Regions from separate parts of the Sphingobacterium sp. UBA2480 genome, predicted to be linked through region 4. Evidence: riboswitches for the same ligand, from Rfam matches in the RefSeq annotation. Region 4 holds a riboswitch; each other region holds the start of a gene.

Region 1 (6,130 bases), on a different contig from region 4:
CAAAGTCGCTTTTACATCCTCCAGTTGCTGTGCTGTAGCAGACTTTTCTTGAAACAGGTAATTGTATCGATCATACTCCAATTGTTGTTTCGTTACACGTGCCTCGCCAGCAGCAATGGATGTCCGCAAAGATTCATGCTCTGCCTGGAGGATTTCTTTTTGACTATGAAGAACATTGATCTCTGCTGCTTCCTTATTGACGGATGCAGCTACCTGATCCGCCTCATATTTATATTCCTTATTATCAATAAGCAATAGGGTATCACCTCGTTTAACCAATTGGTGATCGTGATAATGCACGGAAACCACATAACCTCCTACGCGGGAAACAATGGGATTGATGTACTGTGTTACTTGCGCATCATTGGTGTAGGTATACCGCACGCGCATCCATAAGGTGTTAGCGCCCCATAACAATAATGCCAACAAGACAATTGCAGCCAACCAGTTGGTGATTCGAGTGAGTTGTGCCTCCACAACTGTTCTTCGTGATTTAGGTTTCATTAGATAGTACCCTTCAAAAATTCGATAAAATAATAGTGTTTCTGTATCGCAATATGTGCGGTTTCAAGATCAAAAAGTGTTTTTAAGTATTGCATATCCGCATCTAGAAGATCTGTAATCAGCGCCGATGATTTAAAATACCTGTTCTTTATAATCCGTGCATTTTCCAGTGCCAGTGCCTTATTGTTTTGGCAGACGTCCTGCTGTTTGATCGCCAATTGATAATCCAAGAGCGCCTGTAACAACTGATTTTCCAGAATTTCCTCCTCATGATGGTGTTTCACCTGTTGCCGGTCTAAGGCTATTTGTGCTCCGCGCACCACATTCCTATTGAGATAAATAGCTGATATTGGTATGTTTAATTTAAGCCCTGTAATACTCAGATTATACCAGCTGGGGTTATAGGGATAAAGGAAAACCTGGGGATTGGCAAAAGTAAATGTGCTGGTCAACCCCAATTCAGGAAGATAATTTGATCGGGCCTGTTTGACTGATAATTTCTTCAAAACAACTTCCTGTTCGGATTTTTGGAGGGAAAAAGCATGGCTTCGCGCTTCGGCAACAAGCGTTTCATAACTGGGGCTTTCCACTTTAAAAGGCTCGCTCAAGGGGATAATCTCCGCTGTAATGCCTCCAATAAGCTGTAGTTTCTGATTTGCAGCCTGAATATCATGACCGATCTGAACGAGCAACAGTTCCCGTTTCGAAAGTTCTAACGAAATACGCAAAACGTCACTGTGCAAGACAACACCCGCCGTATACAGATGTTCAATCTCCTGGAGTTGTACCCGTTGATCAGCAATATCCTGCTCGATTAGAGATTTATTACTATACGACAGTTCCAAATCCAAAAAAAGATTGCAAACCTCCAATTTCTTCTGCGCCGCCGCATTCTTCCAATCGATCCGGGCCAGCTCATTTTCCAATTTTTTGGACTCAATTTTCATCAGATCGCGATGCCCATTGTAGAGATTCAGATAAAAATCCAAACCGCTATCGTACAAGTAGTGAATGATATCATGCTGGGCGGGTTTATTTAAAAGGCCTTGATCATAAACAGGCATATTACTCGCATAACTGGCAGAAGCTCTGGCGGAGATTTTGGGCAGCAGTTCCATGCGTTGCTGCTGGACTGCCACCTCACTTTCTTTGAGCTGCAAATAGGACTGCTCGACGTATTTACTGTTCTGGAGTGCTTTGTCGATCATGTCTTTCAGGGACATACGCAAAGAATCGAGGGCGAAGGTGTCCGAAATAGTGAATACTAACAATCCCATAGTTAGTATTCCTTTTGCCCAATGGGGAGGAAAAAAGTTCACGTGTGCTCTATTATTTTTTTGCGTTGCAAACTTAGACACTTATTACAACTTGGATTTCTTCACAAACGCCAATATGTTATGGAAAAAAGACATTTTTTCATCAATTCAAGCAAAAAGACCAATATCTGCCAAGTAGGGTTTGCGCTACTCTTTTTACAGCCTATAAAAAAGGCCTCTCAAATCAACATTTGAGAGGCCTTTCGGGGATGGTATAAAACCAGATTATCCGTATAAAGAATCTTCTATTGCATTCCACAATTGTATTCTTTTTTGTAGCGCGATTTTACTGATCTCCTTCATTTCTGCCCATTTAACGTCATCGTCCTTCGCAAGATCTGTGATCATCTGCATGGCCAAAGGTCCATGCTCGTCGCCGTCCAGATCAATATGACGCTGGAAATAATAAATAAAGCTATCCAGATTGGCTGTAGGGAAATTTGTTTTAATTTCTTCCAAGATAGAGGTAAACATTCCCGGAATAAGATCTTCACGCCCGAACGTAAAGGCGGCAGCAATTTTATGCACCTCACCTTCAGCAATCACTTCAAATGTAAAATTCAAAAAGTCTTTGATCCGCTTATCCAATGTTGTCGTCGCGATGACATCGAATATGTCGCTCGATTTTTTGGCATGACCGATAAATTTATTGACCAGATGAAGATCGGCACCCATGGCATCCATGGCGTCCAGATACATTTCAAAATGGCTCAAACGGCGGCCATCAATGTATTCGTCCGACTCCTCTGCCAATACAATTTCGTTGATCAGATAGCGTGTTGATGGATGCTCGCTCGCAAACCAGGGTAAAGTCGTACAGGTCAATTTAATCTGTAAAGCTTTTAGTAAAGACATAAAATCCCATACAGCGTAAACATGCCCTTCTGTAAAAGAACGTAGATTCTTGATCGTTTTGATCTTACGATACAAAGGGTGTTGCAATAATACCTCGCGTTCGGCAGCAATGTATTCATTAATTTCCGCAATTCTATTCATGGCGCAAAAGTATCGTCTTATCTTTATTTATTAAAAGTATTTTAAATGAGATTACAGTAGCATGATAAATTTACCGTCCAGCTATCCGCTTCATAACCAAATCAAAAACAACAACCTGCCCCCACTTTGACCTCCCTTGTACTGATTTTAACGCTCATTTACCCTTAAAAACAAAAATATTTTTTATAATAAAAAATAATCTACTATATTTGTAGAGTATTCAGAATTGCATGATGCAATACCAACCGAGTGCAGGCACCGCGGTGGTAAATTAATACGGGTTTCGACCAAAATAAACGTTGCAGAACGATTATTTTCCCACAAAGATCTGGATACAGTTTATGGTTTAATCCTTTAAATTTTTAAATTGTATGGCTACTACAACAAATCTTTACCAACACTTACTGGAAAAATTCAGTTATTATTCAACGGATGAACTCATACAGCTTAACAATGACACCATCTTAGGACAAGGCTGGGGATCATCAAAAGCTACCTTTAGAACAGCTTTGATCAGTACGTTCTCCAAAAGAGGACTCGATCTTTCCAACATAGTTTCTAAGGAAGACGGTTTTACCTCGGTGAAGCATGTCCCTGTACGCTTGGAACAGAATGTGTTGATCCCTTTACAGTAATCGTTATCACCGCCAAAAATAGCGCGCATCGAAAAGATTTCGTGCGCGCTGCTGTGGTTGGTTTAGGAAATTGCCGATCAGAAGAAGGCAAAAAGTCTTGTTATTTATAGTTTGGATTCTGAATCAGTATCCCTGCGCTTTTCTCAATTTCTGTTTGTGGTAATGGCCAGCGATAGAATTTATCTTCGAAATGATAGGGCACTTTACTGTCTTTGACAGCATTGAGTACTTCACCCGCAATATGCCAACGAATCAGGTCGTAATGCCGTAGTCCTTCAAAAGCAAGTTCGACTCTTCTTTCGTGGCGGATACGGTCGCGCATTTTTTCCTTGGTATAACCGGCAGGGAACCCAGGCATCTGAACCCGACTCCGCAAAGTATTCATGGCATCATAAACCGATTGATCTGGCCCGGCGATTTCATTTTGTGCTTCGGCATACATCAATAACACCTCGCCAAACCGCAGTACAACCGCATCCTGTTGGCTCAATGTTGAAAAGCCAAAAGGTAAGTTGGCCGGATCCAAAAATTTCAGCACCCCATACCCCGTAGGCCGCGGATTGGACGGTGTATGGATCTTACCGCCGCCAAAATCAGGATGGTCCACAAAAATTGTTTTGCTCAGGCGCGGATCCCTATCTTTGAACGGGTTGGTTCGGTCGGTCAACGGTGATTCACCAAAAGGCAAACCATCTTTGCATTCATAGGTATCCACCAGGTTTTGTAAAGGCGAAGCAGCAATCCAATCGCCTAGGTACATGTCCCAAGGGGCAGTATTATTCGGTGCCAGAAAATTGACCGAAAAGATAATCTCGGTATTATTCTTTTGTGTCGCATCGCGAAAGACATTTTCAAAAGCCGTACTCAGGGTATACTCTTTCATGATATCGGTGCATAAGTCTTTTACCTCTTTCAAGATTGCTAAATCGGGCACCCCTTTGTCACCATAAGCCGCAAACAATAAAACCCGTGCTTTCAAGGCTTTTGCTGAACTTGCGGTCGCATGCCCCCCATTATTGAAATACGGTTTAGCCGCTAAGTTGGCGATCCCAAAATCCAGATCAGCTCGAATCTGTTTTAGTATATTCTCTGCACTTTCCTTTGGCTGACGCTGATTCTCCAGATTGAGGGGAGTCAGCACAAGCGGCACTTCGCCATAGATACTGTACAATTGGAAATAAACGAAAGCACGGATAAAGCGGGCTTCAGCTTCCATTTTCTTTTTCTCTGCATCGTTTATGTCTGCCCCTGCATAGCTTTGTAATTTCTCGATCAAACGATTTGCTCTGCCTATCGCTACGTATGCATCATTATAGATACCGGTTTCGTAGCCACCTGTTGTTGGATTTAAATTGCCGCCAACGATTTCGTTGACGCTACCTGAATTGAACTGATTATAGCCATTGTCGGTCAGACAGTCCCGAAAAGGCATCCCATAAGAGAACGTCTCACTCTGCAACGAAGCGTAAACACCGGCCAAGGCATTATCAAAATCCGATTTTTTGCTAAAATAGTTGTCCGAAGCAATCTGATCCAAAGGATTGAGGTCCAAGGCACTGTTACAGGAACCCAAAAATAGTCCGGATAATAGCAACGCTGTTATAAATTTCTTTTTCATAGCACTTAAAAATTAACTTGTACACCAAATGAATAAATCTTGTTTTGCGGATATTGCACGAGGTCACCATTTCCATAGCGCTCAGGATCCAGGCCCTTAAATTTGGTTGCAGTCACAAGGTTATCACCCGAAAAATAAACCCGTAGGCGGTCAATTTTATATTTTTTCAATAGCCCATCAGGTAAAGTGTATCCTAATACAAGGTTTTTCAACCTGAAGTAGGAAGCATCCTGTATAAAATAGCTGGAAGCTCGACTGAATTTCTCCGGAGCGCTCCAACCCCAATAAATACGGGGCATCGTAGTCGAAGGATTTTCAGGTGTCCAACGGTCTAACCAATCTTTTGTCGGTGGGCTACCCTGTACAAAAGGAGTTACACCCCAGCCCGAAACATAAGATTTGACACCATATACCCCTTGTAATAGGGCCGAAAAGTCAAAGCCCTTAAAACTTGCACTTAGATTAAAACTATAGTTCAACTTTGGATCTACACCCGTAATAATTGTTCTGTCGTTCGCATCTATTTTTCCATCCCCATTGACATCCCGGTACTTGAGATCTCCTGGCAATGTATTGTCATTAAACTGCTTAGGCGAACTAGCGACTTCTTGTTCCGATTGGAATATACCTATGACTTCGTAGGTATAAAAACTGTCCATCGCGTAGCCGTTTTTCTTGATTGTATAGCCCCCGATTTCCGGTTCGCCAAATTTCACCAGCTTGTTTTTGAAACGATCGAGGTTTGCACCTAGCTGATAGCGTAACCCTTCCAATGCTCCCGTAGTAATCTGATTACGATAAGTAATTCCCAATTCAAGACCTTTATTCTCGACAATTCCATCATTGACGTAAGGTGCTCCTAAACCAACGATTGCAGTAATCTGTGACTGCCTAAGGATATCAGTCGTTCTCTTTTTGTACCAGTCAAAGGTGATATCTAAATTTTTAAACAGACTTAAGTCCAACCCCACATCGGTCATCGTTGTTGTTTCCCATTTGATAATCGGGTTGTTTAATCCCTGTTGAGCAACACCGGAATTTAGCGTACTATTGTCAAAAGA
Region 2 (6,130 bases), on a different contig from region 4:
GCATGACTGTTAAGTCATTTTTCACTTTATTGACATTCATTTCAATCTTATAAGCTGCATCAAGATTGAGTTCATAAGTAAATGCACGAATGACTTTTTGGGAAAAACCATCAATTGTACTTATGGTAAAATGACTATAGTCATGTAGGATACGACGGTAGACACGGTAAGCTTTCTCTTGTATCAGGTGCGGGTTCCAATCTGGCTGTTGCTCGAGTAGAAGCTTTCTGAAATCTTCAATTTTAAGGCTACGATCGCCTGTTGCCAAGCCATGGAGTACCGAAAGGATACGTTCCTTCATCTCAGCGGTTGCCTTATTGGTAAATGTGACCGCCAAAATCTCCTTATAGCTATTCTCGTTGGATAGTAGGAGTGTGAGATAGTGTAAAGTTAAGCTAAAGGTTTTTCCTGAACCGGCCGAAGCTTTGAGTATTTTTAATGGCGCAACAGATTTCATAGAATGAAGGTAGAAAGTAAAAAGTGAATTGGCAAAAATGTCAGTGACTATTTCGAAGGGAAAGTACACAAGCGGTTCATCCTGTTTACATTTGGTAAAATAGCTTTTTTTTGAAAGTGTCTTATTTTATTGGCCAGAAAGAACCTTCAGTTTGCTATCATTGCTGTTGGTATCTGCGAAGTCATGAAAGTTTTGAAGAAAAGGGCTATTTTGTACACTGATTTTTTGAAAGACTTGTTTCACCTACAGTATGGTAAGAGCAAAATCTTAACGTGCGTAGGACGTGTTTAACCTGAAAGTGGTTACTGAAAGAAGCTAACCCTGTCGTTTTCAGTGAAGTTTTATTAAATTATAACGCTGATTAAAAAAAAATAACTATCTTTGCATCCCCTCTAGTATGAAGCTCGGGGGATATGTTGAATACATAAAATAAAATTAAAAAATGGCAACTAAAATCAGATTGCAAAGACACGGTAAAAAAGGACGTCCTTTTTACCACGTAGTCGTAGCGGATTCTCGCGCTCCACGTGACGGTAAATTCATCGAACGTATTGGTTCTTACAACCCAAACACAAATCCAGCAACTATCGTTTTGGATTTTGAAAAAGCTTTGGATTGGATGAATAAAGGTGCTCAACCAACTGACACTGCTCGCGCTATCCTTTCTTACAAAGGTGTTCTTTACAAAAAACACTTGCAAGGTGGTGTGAAAAAAGGTGCTTTTGATGAAGCTGCTGCTGAAGCTAAATTTACAGCTTGGACTGACGCTCAAGAAGCTAGAATCTCTGGTAAAAAAGATGGTTTAGCACAAACTAAAGCTGAAGCTAAAAAAGCTGCTTTAGTGGCTGAAGCTAAGAAAAAAGAAGAAAAAGCTGCTGCTGTAGCTGCTAAAAATGCTCCTGTAGCAGAAGAAACTGCTACTGAAGAGACTGAAGCTCCTGCATCAGAAGAAACTGAAGGTTAATTCTTTCATAAAGTATTCGAGAAAGCCGACTCAATCTTGAGCCGGCTTTTTTTGAAACAGCCAATAGGCTAATCGTTTGCCAAATCATGTCTCACAGCTAATCGCCAAATAAGAAAAATATGACTATTGATCAATGCTTTTACATCGGTTACATCAGTAAAACAAGAGGTCTTAAAGGAGAAGTACAACTGTTTTTTGAATTCGAAGAATACGAGAGTTTGGATATCGATGTTGTCTTTGTGGAACTGAACAAAAAGCTTGTTCCTTATTTTGTTGATGCCATTAAATTTCAAAAAAATAGCACTGCTTATGTAACATTTGAGGATGTGGATCATATCGATAAGGCTCAGGTACTCGTTCGTAAAAAGCTATATCTTTCCAATGATAAAATGCCCGAGCGCGACCCGGATGATTTTAGATATACTGATTTAATCGGATTTTTAGTGATCGATGAAAACCATGGCGAACTGGGGCAAATAACAGATGTTCAGGAATTCCCACAACAATTTGTCGCCACAGTAGATATGGATGGCAAAGAACTGATGTTTCCGCTGTCCGACGATTTGATCTTAGGAATTGATGGCGAAGAGGAGATCATTGAAGTTGAATTGCCTGAGGGATTGGTCGATCTGTATAAGGAATAGGCATATCCCCAAGCTTATTCAATTGAATATCCTATACTTACTATTGCAGTAATTTCTTATCTTGGTCCTTATATATTAATATTACTATTGGCCATAATTATTAATTGATTTTGAAACCGTTATTACTGCTGTTATTCACACTCTCATTGTCTTCGTGTACTTTCTTTGGGAAGAAAAAGGAGTTTCCTGAAGGTAACTACCAAATGATATTGGGCTATCCAAATGATGAGTATCATAAATTAAAAAGAGAATCTCCCCAAAATGTGGAGGCAGATACCTATGGTAATGATCCTATTCTATACCGATCCTTTCTTTCGCTTCATGATAAGGACCAGTTTGTCATGGCGATTGATGATATCTTACTCTTTGGTAAGTACAAATTTGACGGTGATAGATTAGAATTGACGGATGAGAAAAAAGGTAGTGTCGCTTTGGATATTGTTAAAATAAAAAAAGATTTTGTTCAGCTGAGAGGTGATTTTTCACAGTTTAGCTCAGCACGTATACCCACTAGTGAAAGACTTTATATCAACTTTGTGTTAGATAAAACCCTTATCCGGGAAACGCCCAGTAAATTTGATAGCCAAGTGAATTTATGGCGAAATGCTCCGGTAAAATCAGAAAGTGAAAAGGAGATAAAAGCGAGGGCCTTGAATTTTGTAGATTATTCTATCGCTTATTTCCAACACATATCAAGCTCTGGCACCCATCACGATTATCGAATGGATGGTGTCGAATCACCAATTATTTATGCCGAGAATGGCATTGTGCTCAAGGCATGGGCAGATGTTCCTGATTCTTGGAAGGAATTATTTTACAACGAAAAAGAGGCATTAGTCGCCTATCACTATTTATTTGACGGATTTAAATATGGATCGAAAGAAGAGTACCATGTTCGGGGACTCTTATTGATCACATTTTATCTCAAAAATTTACGGAATTCTTTGGCAGCTAATCTTTAGCCAATGTTCTTGTGGCATAGTCAATCTCTTCGCTGTCTATGATCCTCGATCGTTAATTCTACTGGTTTTTCTAGGTCTTTAACTCTTGGTAGCGCGAAGAATCCTGTCGTTGCATGGACACAAAGCTAAAGTGACGTTGAAACTCTTGGTAGGGCGAAGAATCCTGTCGTTGCATGGACACAAAGCTAAAGTGACGTTGAAACATCGTTTATTGAAGTCTTTTTGCTGCTATTTTTGCCTTTTCGAAAAAATATTTTTGTCTTTTGATTTTTTAAAACGATATTAGCAACGCTTATAGAGAAAGGCCGAGGGAATAGACCCGTTGAAGCCTTAGCAACCTGTATTGTTCAAGGTGCTAAATTCTACCCTACTCCATGTGGGAAAGATAAGTTACATGTAGATAAACGATTCCTCGACGTGTGCGTTTCGATGTAAGCCAACCAAACTAAAAACAGTTTTTTAATGAAGATTATCGATCATATCCAGAATGCCAAAGGAAAAACATTGTTTTCTTTTGAGCTATTGCCACCGGCGAAAGGGCAGGGCATCCAAAGTATTTTTAAAACCATGGATGAACTGATGGAGTTTAAACCTCCTTTTATCGACGTCACCTACCATCGGGAAGATTATATCTATAAAGAGCATGCGAGTGGATTACTGGAACGTGTTTCCTATCGTAAACGTCCTGGGACAGTGGCGATATGTGCGGCCATCATGAATAAATATAAAGTGGATGCGGTGCCACATTTGATATGTGGGGGTTTTACAAAAGAGGAAACTGAAAATGCATTGATCGATTTGAACTTCCTGGGGATAGATAACGTTTTGGTGTTGCGGGGTGATGCACGTAAGGGCGATGCCGATTTTATACCAACCGATGGTGGACATGCTTTTGCAACAGACCTATTGGAACAGGTAACCGATATGAATAAAGGAAAGTATCTGCATGAAGACATTATCACGTCGGAAAAGACTGATTTTTGCATCGGAGTAGCCGGGTATCCCGAAAAGCATTTTGAATCTCCAAATTTCAATACTGACTTTAAATATCTGAAACAAAAAGTCGATATGGGAGCAGAGTTTATTGTGACTCAGATGTTCTTTAATGTTGAAAAATACAAGGAATTTGTAACAAAATGTAGGGACAATGGAATCCATGTGCCTATTATTCCGGGATTAAAACCACTGACAACAAAAAAGCAATTGGTGACCTTGCCAAGAATTTTTCATTTAGATATTCCAGAGGAACTGAGTGACGCTGTCGCGGCATGTAAAACGAATGCCGACGTCAGACAGGTAGGTGAAGAGTGGTTGGTACAGCAATGCCAAGAGCTGATTAAATTTGGCGCTCCGGTATTACATTTTTATACGATGAGTAATCCTGGTCCAACAAAGAAGATTGTTGAAAAACTAGCCTAACTCATAAAATGATAAAAAAGGGAGCAGATAAGCTCCCTTTTTTATGATAATATTCATTGTGAAAGCCTGAAATAGGTTGAAAGTCTCGGCAGCGTGGTTTAGGTCGATCTCTATATTCAGTGTTGAATAGCCTGTTTACAGTCAGGTACTGGTGTTAAATAGTGTTAATTCGTGTGTCGGAGTCAGGATAACTTTTTAACTTAAAGTGCTAAAAAGGATTTTAACAATAGACCAATTGACCTTATGACGTACAATAGATTAAATTCTCTACTCGGTTTTGCTTGCGGACTAATTGCCACCTGTGTATATATCGCTACAGTTGAAAAGACGGTAAGCTGGTGGGATTGCGGTGAATTTATAGCCTGTGCCTATAAATTGGAGGTGGCACATCAACCGGGAGCACCATTGTTTCTTCTTATTCAGAATATATTTTCTAATCTCGCTTTAGGGAATAAGGGGCAGATCGCCTATTGGATGAATATAGGTTCTGCAGTTTGCAGTGGAATTACTGTTACCTTTTTATTTTGGACAATAACCGCCATTGCTAAAAAGCTACTCAACAAAGACAAACAAGCTTCTTTGTCAACCTACCTGCAGATCTTCGGCGCAGGAGTTGTCGGTGCAATGGCATTTAGTTTCAGCGATTCATTTTGGTATTCGGCAGTAGAATCTGAAGTTTATGCAATGTCTTCCTTATGTACAGCAGTTGTATTTTGGGCAATTTTAAAGTGGGAAGTCCGTGCAGATGAAGACGGTAGCGATCGTTGGCTGGTTTTTATTGCTTTTGTTATGGGGCTTTCGATCGGAGTGCATCTATTAAATCTTTTAGCAATCCCGGCTATCGCGATGGTTGTTTATTTCCGAAGAGCGCGACAGGTTAATGCGAAAGGGACAATAAAAGCTTTCCTCGTCGGAGTGCTGATCTTGGGGGCCGTTTTGTGGGGAATTATTCAATGGTTAGTCGGTCTAGCGGCTAAAGTGGATCTCGTATTTGTGAACTCATTGGGAATGGGATTTGGTACCGGAATTTTTTTCTCGTGCCTATTATTGGGGGGATTGATAATTTACGGTCTATATTATTCCTATAAAAAGCAGAAATATACACTCAATACAGCCTTGCTGGTTCTTTGTTTTGTTTTATTTGGATACAGTTCCTACACCATGGTCATGATCCGTGGGAAAGCAAATCCATCCTTGAACAATAATGCGCCGGATAATGTATTTTCTTTTTTAGGATATTTGAGCCGTGAACAATATATACGGGAACCGTTACTCAAAGGACCTTATTATGACTCGCAAGTGGTTGGCGTCGATAGTAAGACGAGCTATCGGAAAGATAAGTCGGAGTATGTTCCCTTCACACAGGTAGACAAATATCAATTTGATAAGGAAACCTTTTTCCCGCGTATCTATAGCCAAGATGGAAGCCATCAAGCTTATTACAGAAGTTACCTCAATTTGAAAGAAGGGCAACAGCCAACGTTTTCCGATAATTTTAAGTTCTTTTTTAATTTTCAACTGGGAGATATGTATACCCGATATTTCTTATGGAATTTTGTGGGTAGACAGAATGACAGGCAAGGATATGGGACCTATAGTGACGGCAACTGGTTGTCGGGGATCAGACCATTGGATAATTGGCGTTTAGGGGGGCAAGATAAAATATCTCGATCGCAGGAGCATG
Region 3 (6,130 bases), on a different contig from region 4:
CATGGCAGTATACGTTCTATGTTCCGCATGTCCCACAAGAATTGGTTAAACTCGTTGGAAAGGATCTGTTCAATCAGCGGTTGGATAGTATCTTTACGGTGTCGCAGAAGAATGTGTTTGGAGGTGGTACACAAATTGACGCCTTCGCAGGGATTGAAAGTCTTTATAATCACGGTAATCAACCGAACCTGCATATCTCTTGGCTGTTCTATTTTTCTGGTAGACCTGATCTGAGTCAAAAATGGGTACGGGCAATTTGCAATGAGTTTTATGGTAACGATGCGATACATGGCTATGGCTACGGACAAGACGAAGACCAAGGACAGCTTGGAGCATGGTATGTCTTGTCGAGTATCGGCCTATTCGATGTCCGAAGTCTCACCACCGAGAAGCCCGCACTTCAGATAGGCGCGCCACTTTTCGATCGGGTAACGATACAATTGCCGAAGAAATTGAGAAAAAATAAATTTATCATTCAGGTGAAGAAAGAGCAACCCAATAGTTCTATTGTTGATCAAGTTCGGTTGAATAATCGCCTGTGGAAAGGTTGGCAACTTCCTTTTGAACGTTTGGTGGAAGGTGGGATTTTAGATCTCAAGTTGAAAGGTGACTAAATATAAGATAAAAAAATAGCCCCATTCGGGGCTATTTTCAAGGTAGGTTGGTTTGTTGATTGCCTACGCGATTTCAGCAATAAAATTGCCCTCTTGATCCAAATCAGCTTTATGGGCTGCGATTTGTTGAAGATTAATATGTCCGATGACATATTTGAAATCTGGTGCGTAATATCGTTCTGTGATTTCACTGAAATTTAACTTTTCAATCAGTGTATCATCTGTATATCTCAAATAAACCTTAATTAAATAATCTTGGCTATAATTTAATGTGCTGGATTCTAAATGTTTTTTATACTCATAGCGGTATCCATAGCGAAGAGCCGCGATATCCGATAGCACAGCAGAACCTGTTGGGTGGCCACCTGCTCCTTTACCATAGAAAAATTGTTCGTCTGCAAAGGCCGCTTTCACCAATACTCCATTGTTCTCATTTTCTACATTATAGAGCATGCTGTCTTTGCCTACTAGGCGTGGTAATACATAAAGTACAACTTTGTCGCCGTCGATCTCTTTTGCCGTCGGTATCAATTTGATCTTGAGGTTCTTTTCTTTCGCAAAACGAATATCTTGCTGTCCCAATTTATCAATACCAATATTGAACACATCTTCTGGTTTGACATAGATACCGTACGCATGCGAAGCAACAATACATACCTTAAATTTGGGGTCAAATCCACCTACATCCAGCGTTGGATCTGTTTCTGCAAAACCAAGTTCTTGTGCTTTCTTTAAAGCATCTGTATATTGCTGATTTTCGTTGAAAACTTTAGATAAAATGTAGTTGGAAGATCCATTAAAAATACCGCTGACAGAATGCAGTAATTCATTGTCATAGTATTCTTCTAAATTCCGTATAATGGGAATACTTCCGCAAACGGCACCTTCATATAATAAACTGGTCCCGTATTCATGTTGGATATCAACCAGCTCTTCCAAATGGCTGGCAATCATTTTTTTATTGGCAGATACCACATTTTTCCCCGATTTCAAGGCACGAACAGTTAGTTGGTATGCTGCTTCGGCATCATCGATTAGTTCGACAACAGTATTAATTTCTGGGTCACCTAAAATTGTTTCGGCATCGGTAGAAAATAAATCTGCTGGTAGCGAGCGTTTTTTATCTCCGTTTTTAATGACAAATTTCTTGATCTCCAGATTAAGATCTTTGGTTTTGATGATATCGTAAAGACCTTGGCCTACGACACCAAACCCAAACATCCCTATTGTTAATTTATTACTCATATCTCTTCTTAAATTCTCTTATATATTATTTACTCTCTTATACTAATTCGTTTATGTATTCTTTTTGTTCCCGCAGAAAGCTGCTAATGATTTTTGTGAGTTTTTTTGTTTCGATCAAAAAGCCATCGTGGCCATAGGTCGATTCAATCTCTTGATAATGGGCATTGGGAACATGTTGCGCGATGAATTGTTGCTCTTGTGGCGGAAACAACAAATCTGTATTAACGCTCAGGACTAAAGTTGGACAATCAATGCTCGCCAAAGCAGATTCAATAGATCGTCTTCCCCGACCTAAATTGTGGCTGTCCATTGCTTTGGTCAGGAAATAATAGCTGTACGCATTATAGCGTTTCACCAATTTTTCACCCTGATAGTTCTGATAGGAGGATGCTTTATAATGATCGAGTTTTTCGTTATCATCTTCCTTTTGCGTGTTGGCATACGTTGTATAGTTGCGGTAAGACAACAGTGCCATAGCGCGTGCAACTTTCAATCCTTTAGCTCCACCATCAGGGTGATTGGCGTAAAAGGTTCGATCAGTTGTAATGGCCAGACGTTGACTTTCATTGAATGCAATACCCCATGGTGAGTGGACGGCATTTGTTCCAACCACGATGAGATGGTTGATGGCTATACTGTGCGATACGGCCCATTCCAATGCTTGTTGACCGCCTAATGACCCCCCGATAAGGATCTCTATTTGTTTGATTTCCAGGTGGTCCGCAAGGACTTGATGTGCGTGAACCAAATCCCTCACTGTGAATTCGGGGAAAGATAGGTAATAGGGTTGTCCGGTTGCTGGGTTTACAGATAGCGGATTACTGCTATTATATGCTGATCCTATGACATTGGCACAAATAATATAATAATCGTTTGCATCAAACAACTCACCTGTTCCAAAAAGACCGGACCACCAATCCAGCACATCTGCATTGGCCGTTAATGCATGGCAAACCCAGATCACATTGCTGCGATCTGCGTTGGGTTTGCCAAATGTTTCATAACTGATTTGTAAATCAGTAAGCTCTCTTCCATTTTCAAATACAAAAGGCTCCGGGTGCAGATATATATGCTTACTCATTTCAGTTTTAAGTTTTAAGCCGAAAAAATCTGATTATTTAATTTTATCAAAAGCTTGTTGTAAATCAGCTTTGATATCATCAATATGCTCTATTCCTACAGAAAGACGTAATAAGCCTTTGAAGACTCCGGCATTGGCTTGATCTTCATCACTCAATTGTTGATGGGTTGTAGCTGCTGGATGAATAATCAATGACTTCGTATCACCAACATTGGCTAAATGACTGATCAATTCTAAGCTGTCGATAAAGCTATTGGCCTTTTGCGCTGCGTCACCTTTAAGCTGGAAAGAAAGTACCGCGCCATAGCCATTTTTAAGGTATTTTTGTGCGTTAGCGAAGCTCGGAGAGCTTTTTAATCCCGGATAGTTTACTTTTTCTACCTGTGGATGCGCCTCAAGCCATTTTGCGACCTCTAAAGTGTTGTCTACATGGCGTTGCACCCGCAAAGACAAGGTTTCAAGTCCTTGTAATAATAAAAATGAATTGAAAGGGGAGAGTGCTGGTCCGAAATCCCGGAGCCCTTCCACACGCGCCCGAATGGCAAATTGAATATTTCCGAATGGTCCGCTTTCACCGAAAACTTCGGAAAATACTAAACCATGATAGCCTTCAGATGGTTCGGAAAATTGCGGGTATTTTCCATTGCCCCAATTGTAGTTTCCGCCGTCGACGATGACACCGCCAATGCTTGTGCCATGTCCACCGATCCATTTAGTTGCCGATTCAACAACCACATTTGCACCATACTCCAGAGGTTTAAATAAATAACCTCCGGCTCCAAAAGTATTGTCGACGATTAATGGTAAGTCATATTTTTTTGCTACGGCAGCAATTTTTTCAAAGTCGGGAATATTGAAACTTGGGTTTCCGATTGTTTCAACATAGATTGCTTTTGTTTTATCATCAATGAGCGCTTCAATTTTATCTGCTTCGGCGTCTGTTGCAAAACGAGCTTCGATGCCTAGGCGCTTAAAAGAAACTTTAAACTGGTTGAATGTACCGCCGTATAAGTTGGATCCCGCAACAAAATTGTCACCACTTTCCAAAATATTATTTAAAGCTATAAACTGTGCCGCCTGGCCGGATGCAACAGCAACAGCTGCAACTCCACCTTCCAGTGCCGCAATACGTTGTTCGAAAACATCCGTAGTAGGGTTCATAATCCGTGTATAAATATTACCGAACTGCTTTAATGCAAATAAGTTTGCGCCGTGTTCGGCATTTTCAAATACAAAAGATGTTGTTTGATATATAGGAACTGCTCTAGATCCCGTAGTAGGGTCAGCGACTTGGCCAGCGTGAACCTGAAGAGTTTCGAATTTTAAATTTTTGTTTGAAGACATAATATATCAGATTTTAAGGGTTCAAAAAGAAATTGCAAAGTAAAAAGAGAAGCATACACACCTCCTTGAAGGGTCTGTTAAATCTTTATCCAAGAAAACGGAAATGATTTTTAACAAGCATGGAAGTGCATATGCATACGCATTCGCATCGATACAATTGTACGATGGGTTACACTTTCGCTTATCGTGCGGTTCACTTGTGTTGAACCTGAATTTTTAATGGACTTCAGTAATTTAATAATCATTGTCTTATGTCATTTATATGCTCCAAAACGATATTGTTTTGGACAGGAATTGGCACCTTTTCAAACAAATTGAAGGTTGCCAGTGGGTCATTGAGCCAGTCTCTCGCCACTTCTTTATAAATCAAGACCTACTGATGAAGGGAGGTGTTGATTAGAAATCTTCTTTCGAAGACGACACAAATATAAACTCTTTTTTTATTAAAGCAAAAGAAATGCTATTTTTTAGTTAAAGGAATTTTGAATAACATGCCGATTGGCATCACATATCTTCCGATGAAACCGCAAAAGTAACTGTCAATCGGGTATTATGATTTCTTTAAATTGATCCGTTCTGCAGTTTGATTTAAATCTGTTAGAAGAGGTTTAAGCGCATCGATTCTACTATGGATATCATAGGCGAGGTGGCGATTCGTCTTTTTGTTTAAAGATAGCGAGAGGCCCACCAAATGGGAATTGACCTGATATGCGAGTGCCTGAAAATGGTGAATATGTGACCAATCCATCCATTTGTGCTCGGGTTCTTTTTTCATTTGATTGATGGCGTCTGAAAACAGGGCCATGGCGGTCTGCGCCTTTTTACGAGCCAGTCGTATATCAAACGAACTTTGTCGTTCGTCCGACAGACGGTTATTGATGATCTGGAAATAATGCGCGTTGTAAAGGGATACCTCTTTTGCCAGCTGAACCATGCCTGTGCTCTGGCGTACAGGTATCAAGAAATAACCCGCTATAGCCAAGAATGCTCCAATCAGTGTGAAAAGTATTCGGCTGCCTAAAATGAGATTGATGTTCCCTTCGAACAGATTGAGCGCAATCACAATTCCCAAGGTAATGAAGATGACACTGACCATATAATTAGATCGGTTGAACAAAAAGAATCCAAAAAGACCCAATGCAGCTATGGTTAGGAGTGCTGGAAGAAAATGAATAGAAATTAAGCAGAACACACCAACTATAATACCCGAGAATGTACCGACAATACGTTCTATATTACGGGTTTTTGTCATTGAAAATGCTGGCCTGGCAACAATAGCGATCGTCAGTAAGATCCAATAGGTATATTTAAAATCCAAAAATAAAATACCGATCAATGCACCTGTTCCAAAAAGAAGAGCCATCCGAACCGCAAATCGAAAAAGCGGATTATTCAGATGGAGTTTACTTTTTAGATCAGCGAGATTACGTAATGGTCGACTGATAAATTGTTGGTACTCGCTGGTGTCAATCTTATCCTGAATTTCCTGATTTTGATAAAAAGCGACCTGGATTCTGTTGAGTACATCAATAATTGCTTCGATGTTGCTTATGATAGAACATAATATACCTTTTGCTGGATCGGCCTGTTGTTCTTGAATTTCTTTTAAATCCCGTAAGAGGGCATTAATTTTAAAGTTATTATGGTATAATTGATGTGCATACCGGAACCTCTTGTCGGGTTGTGAAAAGCTATCGATTTCTAACGCTAATAATTTGATTGTGTGACGAATTATGGGAAGGCTGCCCGTGTCTGCAAGATTTTTGCGAATTGCATCGTAGTCATGATCAAGCGCAATAATTAACTCATGGAGGTCAATTAATCCATAAACCTGACTAAGCCAATA
Region 4 (6,130 bases):
GGACTATGAGCAGGCAAAAAGGTATTTCCAGGAAGCTTTGGTGCATAATGTGCAGGCACTGGAAGTATATCCTTATTTTATTCAGACATTGATTGATATGGGGGAGTATGAAGCTGCAAAAAAGACGATCAAATTTGCTTTGACACTTCCGGCCATGCCCTTGACAGGAATCTGGATCAAGAAAGCACTGCTATTTGAAAAAATGAGAAAATACAAAAAGGCATTGAAGGCGTTAAAAAAGGCTAAATTTGAAAATGTTGACCTCGATTTTTCGTCAAGCCTGAAGGCGATTGAAGATCGGATTAAAGGAAAACAGGAAATTAAGAACGGGAACGAAAAGGAAAACAAGAAAGAACGGAAGAACAGCCGAAAATAACCGCACCTTATTCGGATAACAGTTTTTATTTTGAACGAAGCCCAATAAAGAAGCCCTAGCTGAAATTTCAGCTAGGGCTTTATCAATATAGTTTAAGAATTATTCTGCTCTTAAGATTTTCGCAGCCTCAACCATAGACTCTAAAGCCGCTTTGGTTTCTGGCCAAGCACGAGTTTTCAAACCACAGTCAGGATTAACCCAAAGTTGTTCTGCTGGAACTACTGCTTTTGCTTTGCGCAATAGATCTACCATCTCATCTTTGCTTGGAACACGTGGTGAGTGAATGTCATAAACACCTGGACCAATATCATTTGGATATTTGAAATCACCGGCGAAAGCATTCAATAATTTCATTTGAGAACGTGAAGTCTCAATCGTGATAACGTCGGCATCCATTGCAGCGATATCTTCGATCACATTATTGAACTCAGAATAACACATGTGTGTGTGAATCTGTGTATCGTCTTCAACATTTGATGAAGAGACACGGAAAGCACGTACTGCCCAGTTCAAGTAATCTTTTTGATCAGCTTTACGTAACGGTAATCCTTCACGGATAGCTGGTTCATCGATTTGTATGATTTTGATACCTGCTTTTTCCAAGGCTTGTACTTCATCCAAGATCGCCAATGCAATTTGGTAAGTCGTTGTTGAGCGCGGTTGATCGTTACGTACGAAAGACCATTGTAAGATTGTTACAGGACCAGTCAACATACCTTTAACCGGACGATTTGTCAATGATTGTGCATATGAAGACCAACGGACAGTCATATCTTCAGGACGGTATACGTCACCATAGATAATCGGAGGTTTTACACAACGTGAACCGTAAGATTGTACCCAACCATTTTGTGTGAAAGCGTAACCAGCCAATTGTTCACCGAAGTATTCAACCATGTCATTACGTTCGAATTCGCCGTGTACTAATACGTCGATATCCAATTGCTCTTGAAGACGGATGGTGTTTTCTGTTTCTTCTGCGATTGCTTTATCGTATTCTGCCTGCGTAATAGCACCCTTTTTCAGATCTGCTCTCCATTTACGAACATCTTTCGTTTGTGGGAATGAACCGATAGTTGTGGTCGGGAACGCCGGTAAGTTGAATTTCGCTTGTTGCGCTGCTTTACGGTCTGCAAATGCTGAAGTGCGTTTTGCATCGTCATCAGTAATATTGCTTGTACGTGTTTTAACCTCTGGTTTGTGGATCAATGGAGAGGTACGACGGCTTTCAGCAGCCGCTTTGTTCGCTTCGAAGCGTTTTGCTGTTTCAGCATCAACTTCTCCCTCCGCTAGTACGGCTAAGTCTTTTACTTCAGCTAATTTTTGTTTAGCAAATGCTAACCAGTTTTTTACTTCAGCTGGTAGCGATTGTTCATTGTGTTCATTGTCTAAGTCAAAAGGAACGTGCAACAAAGATGAAGAAGGAGCTACCCATACACGGTCTTTTCCTAATGCATCAACAGCCTGTTTGATTTTAACCAATGATTTTTCGTAATCATTTTTCCAGATGTTACGGCCTTCAACAATACCTAAAGATAATGTTAATGAAGCAGGAACTTTAGCCAATACCGTATCCAATTGGTTTTCACCGCGTACCAGATCCAAATGTAAAGCATGGATAGGTAGGTTAACTGCGATATCTTCGTTGTCTTTTAAAGCTTCGAAGTAAGTCGTTGCGATTAATTTGATATTTTTTGCTGCTGCAGCTAATTTTTCGAAAGTAGGTTGATATAAAGCTTTTACTTTAGCATCTAAATCCAATGCTAAGAAAGGCTCGTCAATCTGAACATATTGTGCACCAGCATCAGCTAATTTAGCTAGTATTTGCTCATATACTGGAATAAGTTTATCCAATAAATCGATACGGTCGAAGCCAGCTTCTTTTTCTTTACCGATCAAAAGGTATGTAATAGGACCTAATAGAACTGGTTTAGTATCGATGCCCAATGATTTTGCTTCGTTGTATTCATTTAAGAATTTTTCGGAAGTCAATTTGAATTCTTGATCTTTTGTGAATTCTGGTACCATGTAGTGGTAGTTCGTATCCAACCACTTGGTCATTTCCATTGCAGTCACGTCGATTCCTTCTTGTTGGAAACCGCGCGCCATGGCAAAATATAGATCTAAACTGTAATTGTTGTCTACTTTATTCAATAAAGAATGGTAGCGAGCAGGAATTGCACCAACAGTGAGGGTTAAATCCAATACTTGATCGTAAAAAGAGAAATCATTGGAAGGGATCAAATCTATTCCAGCATCTTTTTGTGTTTTCCAATTGCCTTCACGAATTTTTTTTGCTGTGTCCAATAATTCCTCAACAGAAGATTTTTTAGCCCAATAGGCCTCATTGGCTTTTTTCAATTCGCGGAACGCGCCCACACGAGGGTAACCTAAATTGTTAGTCAATAACATAATGAATGTTTTTAATATTTCTTTTTCAACTATATTTCTTGCTAGAGAGAGAAGGACACACTAGAATTTGGTGACTTCGGCTTATCATTCCCATATCAAGTAGGGTAGAATTTAGCACCTTGTCAAGGGACAGGTTGCTAAGGCTTCATCGGGTCTATTCCCTCTGCCTTTCTCTATAAGCGACGCTAAGTTAGAACATTTCTTTTTGAAATGCAAATTTTTTATAAAAGTGCGTCAATTTTTTATATTCTACTAAGGATGAAATTGTTTTGTTCTTTTATTTTCATCCACGAATTCGAGTAAGTCACGCTTGAATACGCGTGTAGCATAAAAAGGGGAATGACTATATTTTTCATTCCCCTTTTTTTAACTGACCAAAAGTTTGTAACCTTTTCCGTGCACATTGACAATTTCAACTTTGCTATCTTCTTTTAGATATTTACGAAGTTTACTGAGAAATACATCCATACTTCTACCCGTAAAATAGTTATCATCATGCCATATTTTTAACAACGCTTCTTCCCGGGTCAGCACATCATTTTTCTTTAAGCAAAGCAAGCGGAGTAGTTCAGCTTCTTTCGTGGAGAGTTTTTGCATCTGTCCTTTGTAAGAAATCTGCTGACTTGTATAATCAAAGAAATAATCGCCAATTTCAAATTTATCCGCAACCACTTCTTCTTCTTTGTCTCGAACACTGCGTTTCAGCAAAGCATTGATGCGGAGCAATAATTCTTCCACTCGAAAAGGCTTGGTGATATAATCATCTCCTCCTAGCTCAAAGGCTTCGGTCTTATCTTCCATCATCCCCTTTGCTGTGGCAAAGATAATAGGAACAGTATTGTTTGTTTTTCTGATTTCACGTCCAACTGTAAATCCGTCCTTTTTTGGCATCATGACATCAAAAATACAAAGGTCGTAGTTATTTTTTTTGAATTGAGAAATCGCTTCATCTCCATCCGTGCATAATGTGACGTCAAATTTTCCCTTTAATTCGAGATAGTCTTTTAAAAGATCCCCCAAATTAGGATCATCTTCTGCTAATAATATCTTTTGCATAATGAATATATTAATTTTCACCAATGTCCCTTGATGCTGATAAATCAGCCTTCCTCAACCTTTGAAATTTTTTAAAGAGGAAATATACAAAAAAGGAACGTTTTATTTTTTAATAGGCAAAATTACTTCAAAGGTCGTGCCTTTATCTTTTTCACTTTTAACTGTAATTTTTCCGTTCAGCCTTCTCAGAATGTCCTGTACATAACTTAAGCCAAGGCCAAATCCTTTGACATTATGAACATTCCCAGTTGGAATACGGTAAAACTGGTCGAAAATCTTTTGCAGGTGATCCCGGCTCATCCCAATACCATTGTCGGCTATGGTGACAACAATGGTGTCGCCAACATTTTTTGAATTGATGTTGACATGTAAATCTCCTTTGCTGTACTTGATGGCATTATCCAAAAGATTGTAAAATACATTGGAAAAATGTAACTCATCACCAACGACAACATCCTTGGTCGCTGCAAGATCTATACTGAATTTCCCGCCAATATTTTGCATCCGTAGCTGCATACTGTCCGTTACTGCCGAAACAAGATCATTGATGCATACTTCTACCTGGTCGAGTTTTAGCGTTTCTTTTTCTAGTCTTGCCAAATCGAGCACACGTTCAATATGATTTCCGAGTCTAACATTTTCGTCGTAGATGATATTAGCCAATTTCTGAACGCGCTTGTGGTCGGCATTGATGTCTGGATCTTTAAGTGACTCACTGGCAATCATAATTGTTGCAACAGGTGTTTTAAACTCATGCGTCATGTTGTTGATGAAATCCGTCTTCATTTCCGAAACTTTCTTTTGTCTGAAGATGATAATCAGTGTATAAGCAAAACACCCCACCAACAAGAAAAGCAGTGCCAGCATGGGCAGCAACAGATAGCCCATATTATCGGCAATTATCGCCTTTTTATTGGGGAAATAGATGGTTAATTTTCCTGGCGCAGCACCGATATCACCTTTAAAAAGTGCCGTTGAGTATTTGGTTGTATTTGTTGGGTTATTTAAAGCGGCTTCGTTTAAAATATTATTTAGTAATATATTGTTTGTGCTCCATATTTCAATATTGAAAGGAGCTTTAATGTCGCGTTGAGCCAACTCCTCTTTGATAAGTTCTTGAACGATGATCACATTCAATCGATCCTTTAATGGACGTTTAGCAAGCTCCATTCCAATAGCAATATCTTCGATGTAGTCTGCTTTTTTGCCGCCCAGCATGGCAACGGAATCATATACATTAAAGCCACTCCACGCGTTTTTTCTGTTGAGGATATCCAATCTTTTTTCCAAATCAGAAATTGTTTTCGCAAGTTTCGCATTCTCTCTTGGAGGTAATGTGGCTACCCGGAATTTTGTTTGTTGATTGACCAGTGGGTCCATTAGGGGGATAACAAACCGCGTGCTATCGTCCTTCCCATTGATCTGATCATCTACCTTTGAAGCATTTAACATGATAAAAGCCTGTACCAAATTATCGTCGGTAAGCTCATTTGAAACAGAAAATTTGATAAATTTCTGGTACTCCGGTCTTTTGATGTATGTTTCGTAGAATGAATTTTTGATTTCAATTACATTTGGATACAATGCACGTAATTGGTCTTCTTGCTCTTTAAAGTTTGAGAAAACAACATGTTGTTTGTTTTTTAATTCTTCAATTCTATACTGTATTTCGAGTTGCTCGGCCAAAAGACGTTGTTTGGCCTGTTCCTGCTTGGATTTTTCAATGTTACGCTCCTGTTGAACCTTAGCGAAGTCAACTACCTCCCGTCGTTCAAGCTTACCGGCAACAGCTGTAATCGCAGCATTGACGGACTCATCAAATAATTGAGACTTTTGGCGATAAGAATCTCTCAGAAAATAGAATTGCATGGCCAATACCCCAATTAGAGCGAGAGACATCAGTCCAATGATTAATACAATGCTATTTTTCTTCATTAGTATTGGGTATTAAATAAATGTATTTTGAATATATCAAAAAGTTTATAGCGCTCAGTTTATTTACCATTTGCGTATTCATCCCTTATGCCATGTGAGCGGCCATTTAAGGTGCGATAGCTCATTTTTTCTTAAATTGTTACAAATATAAAGATGCTAATGTGTTTTGTAGCTGTTTTAACAATGTTTAACAGCAATCTGTTTAAATATAGATGCTGTTCTTTGTAAATTAGTGAATAGAAATGGATTATGTGCTGAATTGCGCTGTGGACAAATTTTAATCTACGCGGTTGAGTCTAACTGCTGGAGAAGTGAATAAGCCGAATATGACGCGTTCATTGGTACAATGAG

The links. A riboswitch is a leader RNA that binds a small molecule or an ion and turns the genes downstream of it on or off. The one in region 4 is predicted to bind S-adenosylmethionine.
Region 1: another riboswitch for S-adenosylmethionine. It lies ahead of B3600_RS13795 (hypothetical protein); the one in region 4 lies ahead of metE (5-methyltetrahydropteroyltriglutamate--homocysteine S-methyltransferase).
Region 2: another riboswitch for S-adenosylmethionine. It lies ahead of B3600_RS08870 (methylenetetrahydrofolate reductase); the one in region 4 lies ahead of metE (5-methyltetrahydropteroyltriglutamate--homocysteine S-methyltransferase).
Region 3: another riboswitch for S-adenosylmethionine. It lies ahead of B3600_RS18015 (O-acetylhomoserine aminocarboxypropyltransferase/cysteine synthase family protein); the one in region 4 lies ahead of metE (5-methyltetrahydropteroyltriglutamate--homocysteine S-methyltransferase).

Annotation. Positions count from the first base shown of each region.
Region 1 covers NZ_DDPA01000007.1:128,637-134,766, reverse strand. The annotation lists gene B3600_RS13810 (HlyD family secretion protein) at 1-504, opposite strand, end outside; gene B3600_RS13805 (TolC family protein) at 504-1,781, opposite strand; gene B3600_RS13800 (DUF3050 domain-containing protein) at 2,046-2,816, opposite strand; SAM-I-IV-variant riboswitch at 3,028-3,121, shown strand; gene B3600_RS13795 (hypothetical protein) at 3,188-3,451, shown strand; gene B3600_RS13790 (RagB/SusD family nutrient uptake outer membrane protein) at 3,552-5,069, opposite strand; gene B3600_RS13785 (SusC/RagA family TonB-linked outer membrane protein) at 5,075-6,130, opposite strand, start outside.
Region 2 covers NZ_DDPA01000004.1:344,340-350,469, reverse strand. The annotation lists gene B3600_RS08895 (UvrD-helicase domain-containing protein) at 1-457, opposite strand, end outside; gene B3600_RS08890 (30S ribosomal protein S16) at 900-1,421, shown strand; gene rimM (ribosome maturation factor RimM) at 1,541-2,065, shown strand; gene B3600_RS08880 (hypothetical protein) at 2,176-3,027, shown strand; gene B3600_RS08875 (hypothetical protein) at 3,098-3,232, opposite strand; SAM riboswitch class I at 3,317-3,419, shown strand; gene B3600_RS08870 (methylenetetrahydrofolate reductase) at 3,490-4,446, shown strand; gene B3600_RS08865 (DUF2723 domain-containing protein) at 4,690-6,130, shown strand, end outside.
Region 3 covers NZ_DDPA01000007.1:1,138,613-1,144,742, forward strand. The annotation lists gene B3600_RS18000 (GH92 family glycosyl hydrolase) at 1-614, shown strand, start outside; gene B3600_RS18005 (homoserine dehydrogenase) at 678-1,859, opposite strand; gene B3600_RS18010 (homoserine O-acetyltransferase family protein) at 1,897-2,940, opposite strand; gene B3600_RS18015 (O-acetylhomoserine aminocarboxypropyltransferase/cysteine synthase family protein) at 2,974-4,284, opposite strand; SAM riboswitch class I at 4,540-4,652, opposite strand; gene B3600_RS18020 (FUSC family protein) at 4,835-6,130, opposite strand, start outside.
Region 4 covers NZ_DDPA01000010.1:216,878-223,007, forward strand. The annotation lists gene B3600_RS24850 (hypothetical protein) at 1-376, shown strand, start outside; gene metE (5-methyltetrahydropteroyltriglutamate--homocysteine S-methyltransferase) at 476-2,788, opposite strand; SAM riboswitch class I at 2,867-2,970, opposite strand; gene B3600_RS24860 (response regulator transcription factor) at 3,155-3,844, opposite strand; gene B3600_RS24865 (sensor histidine kinase) at 3,947-5,779, opposite strand.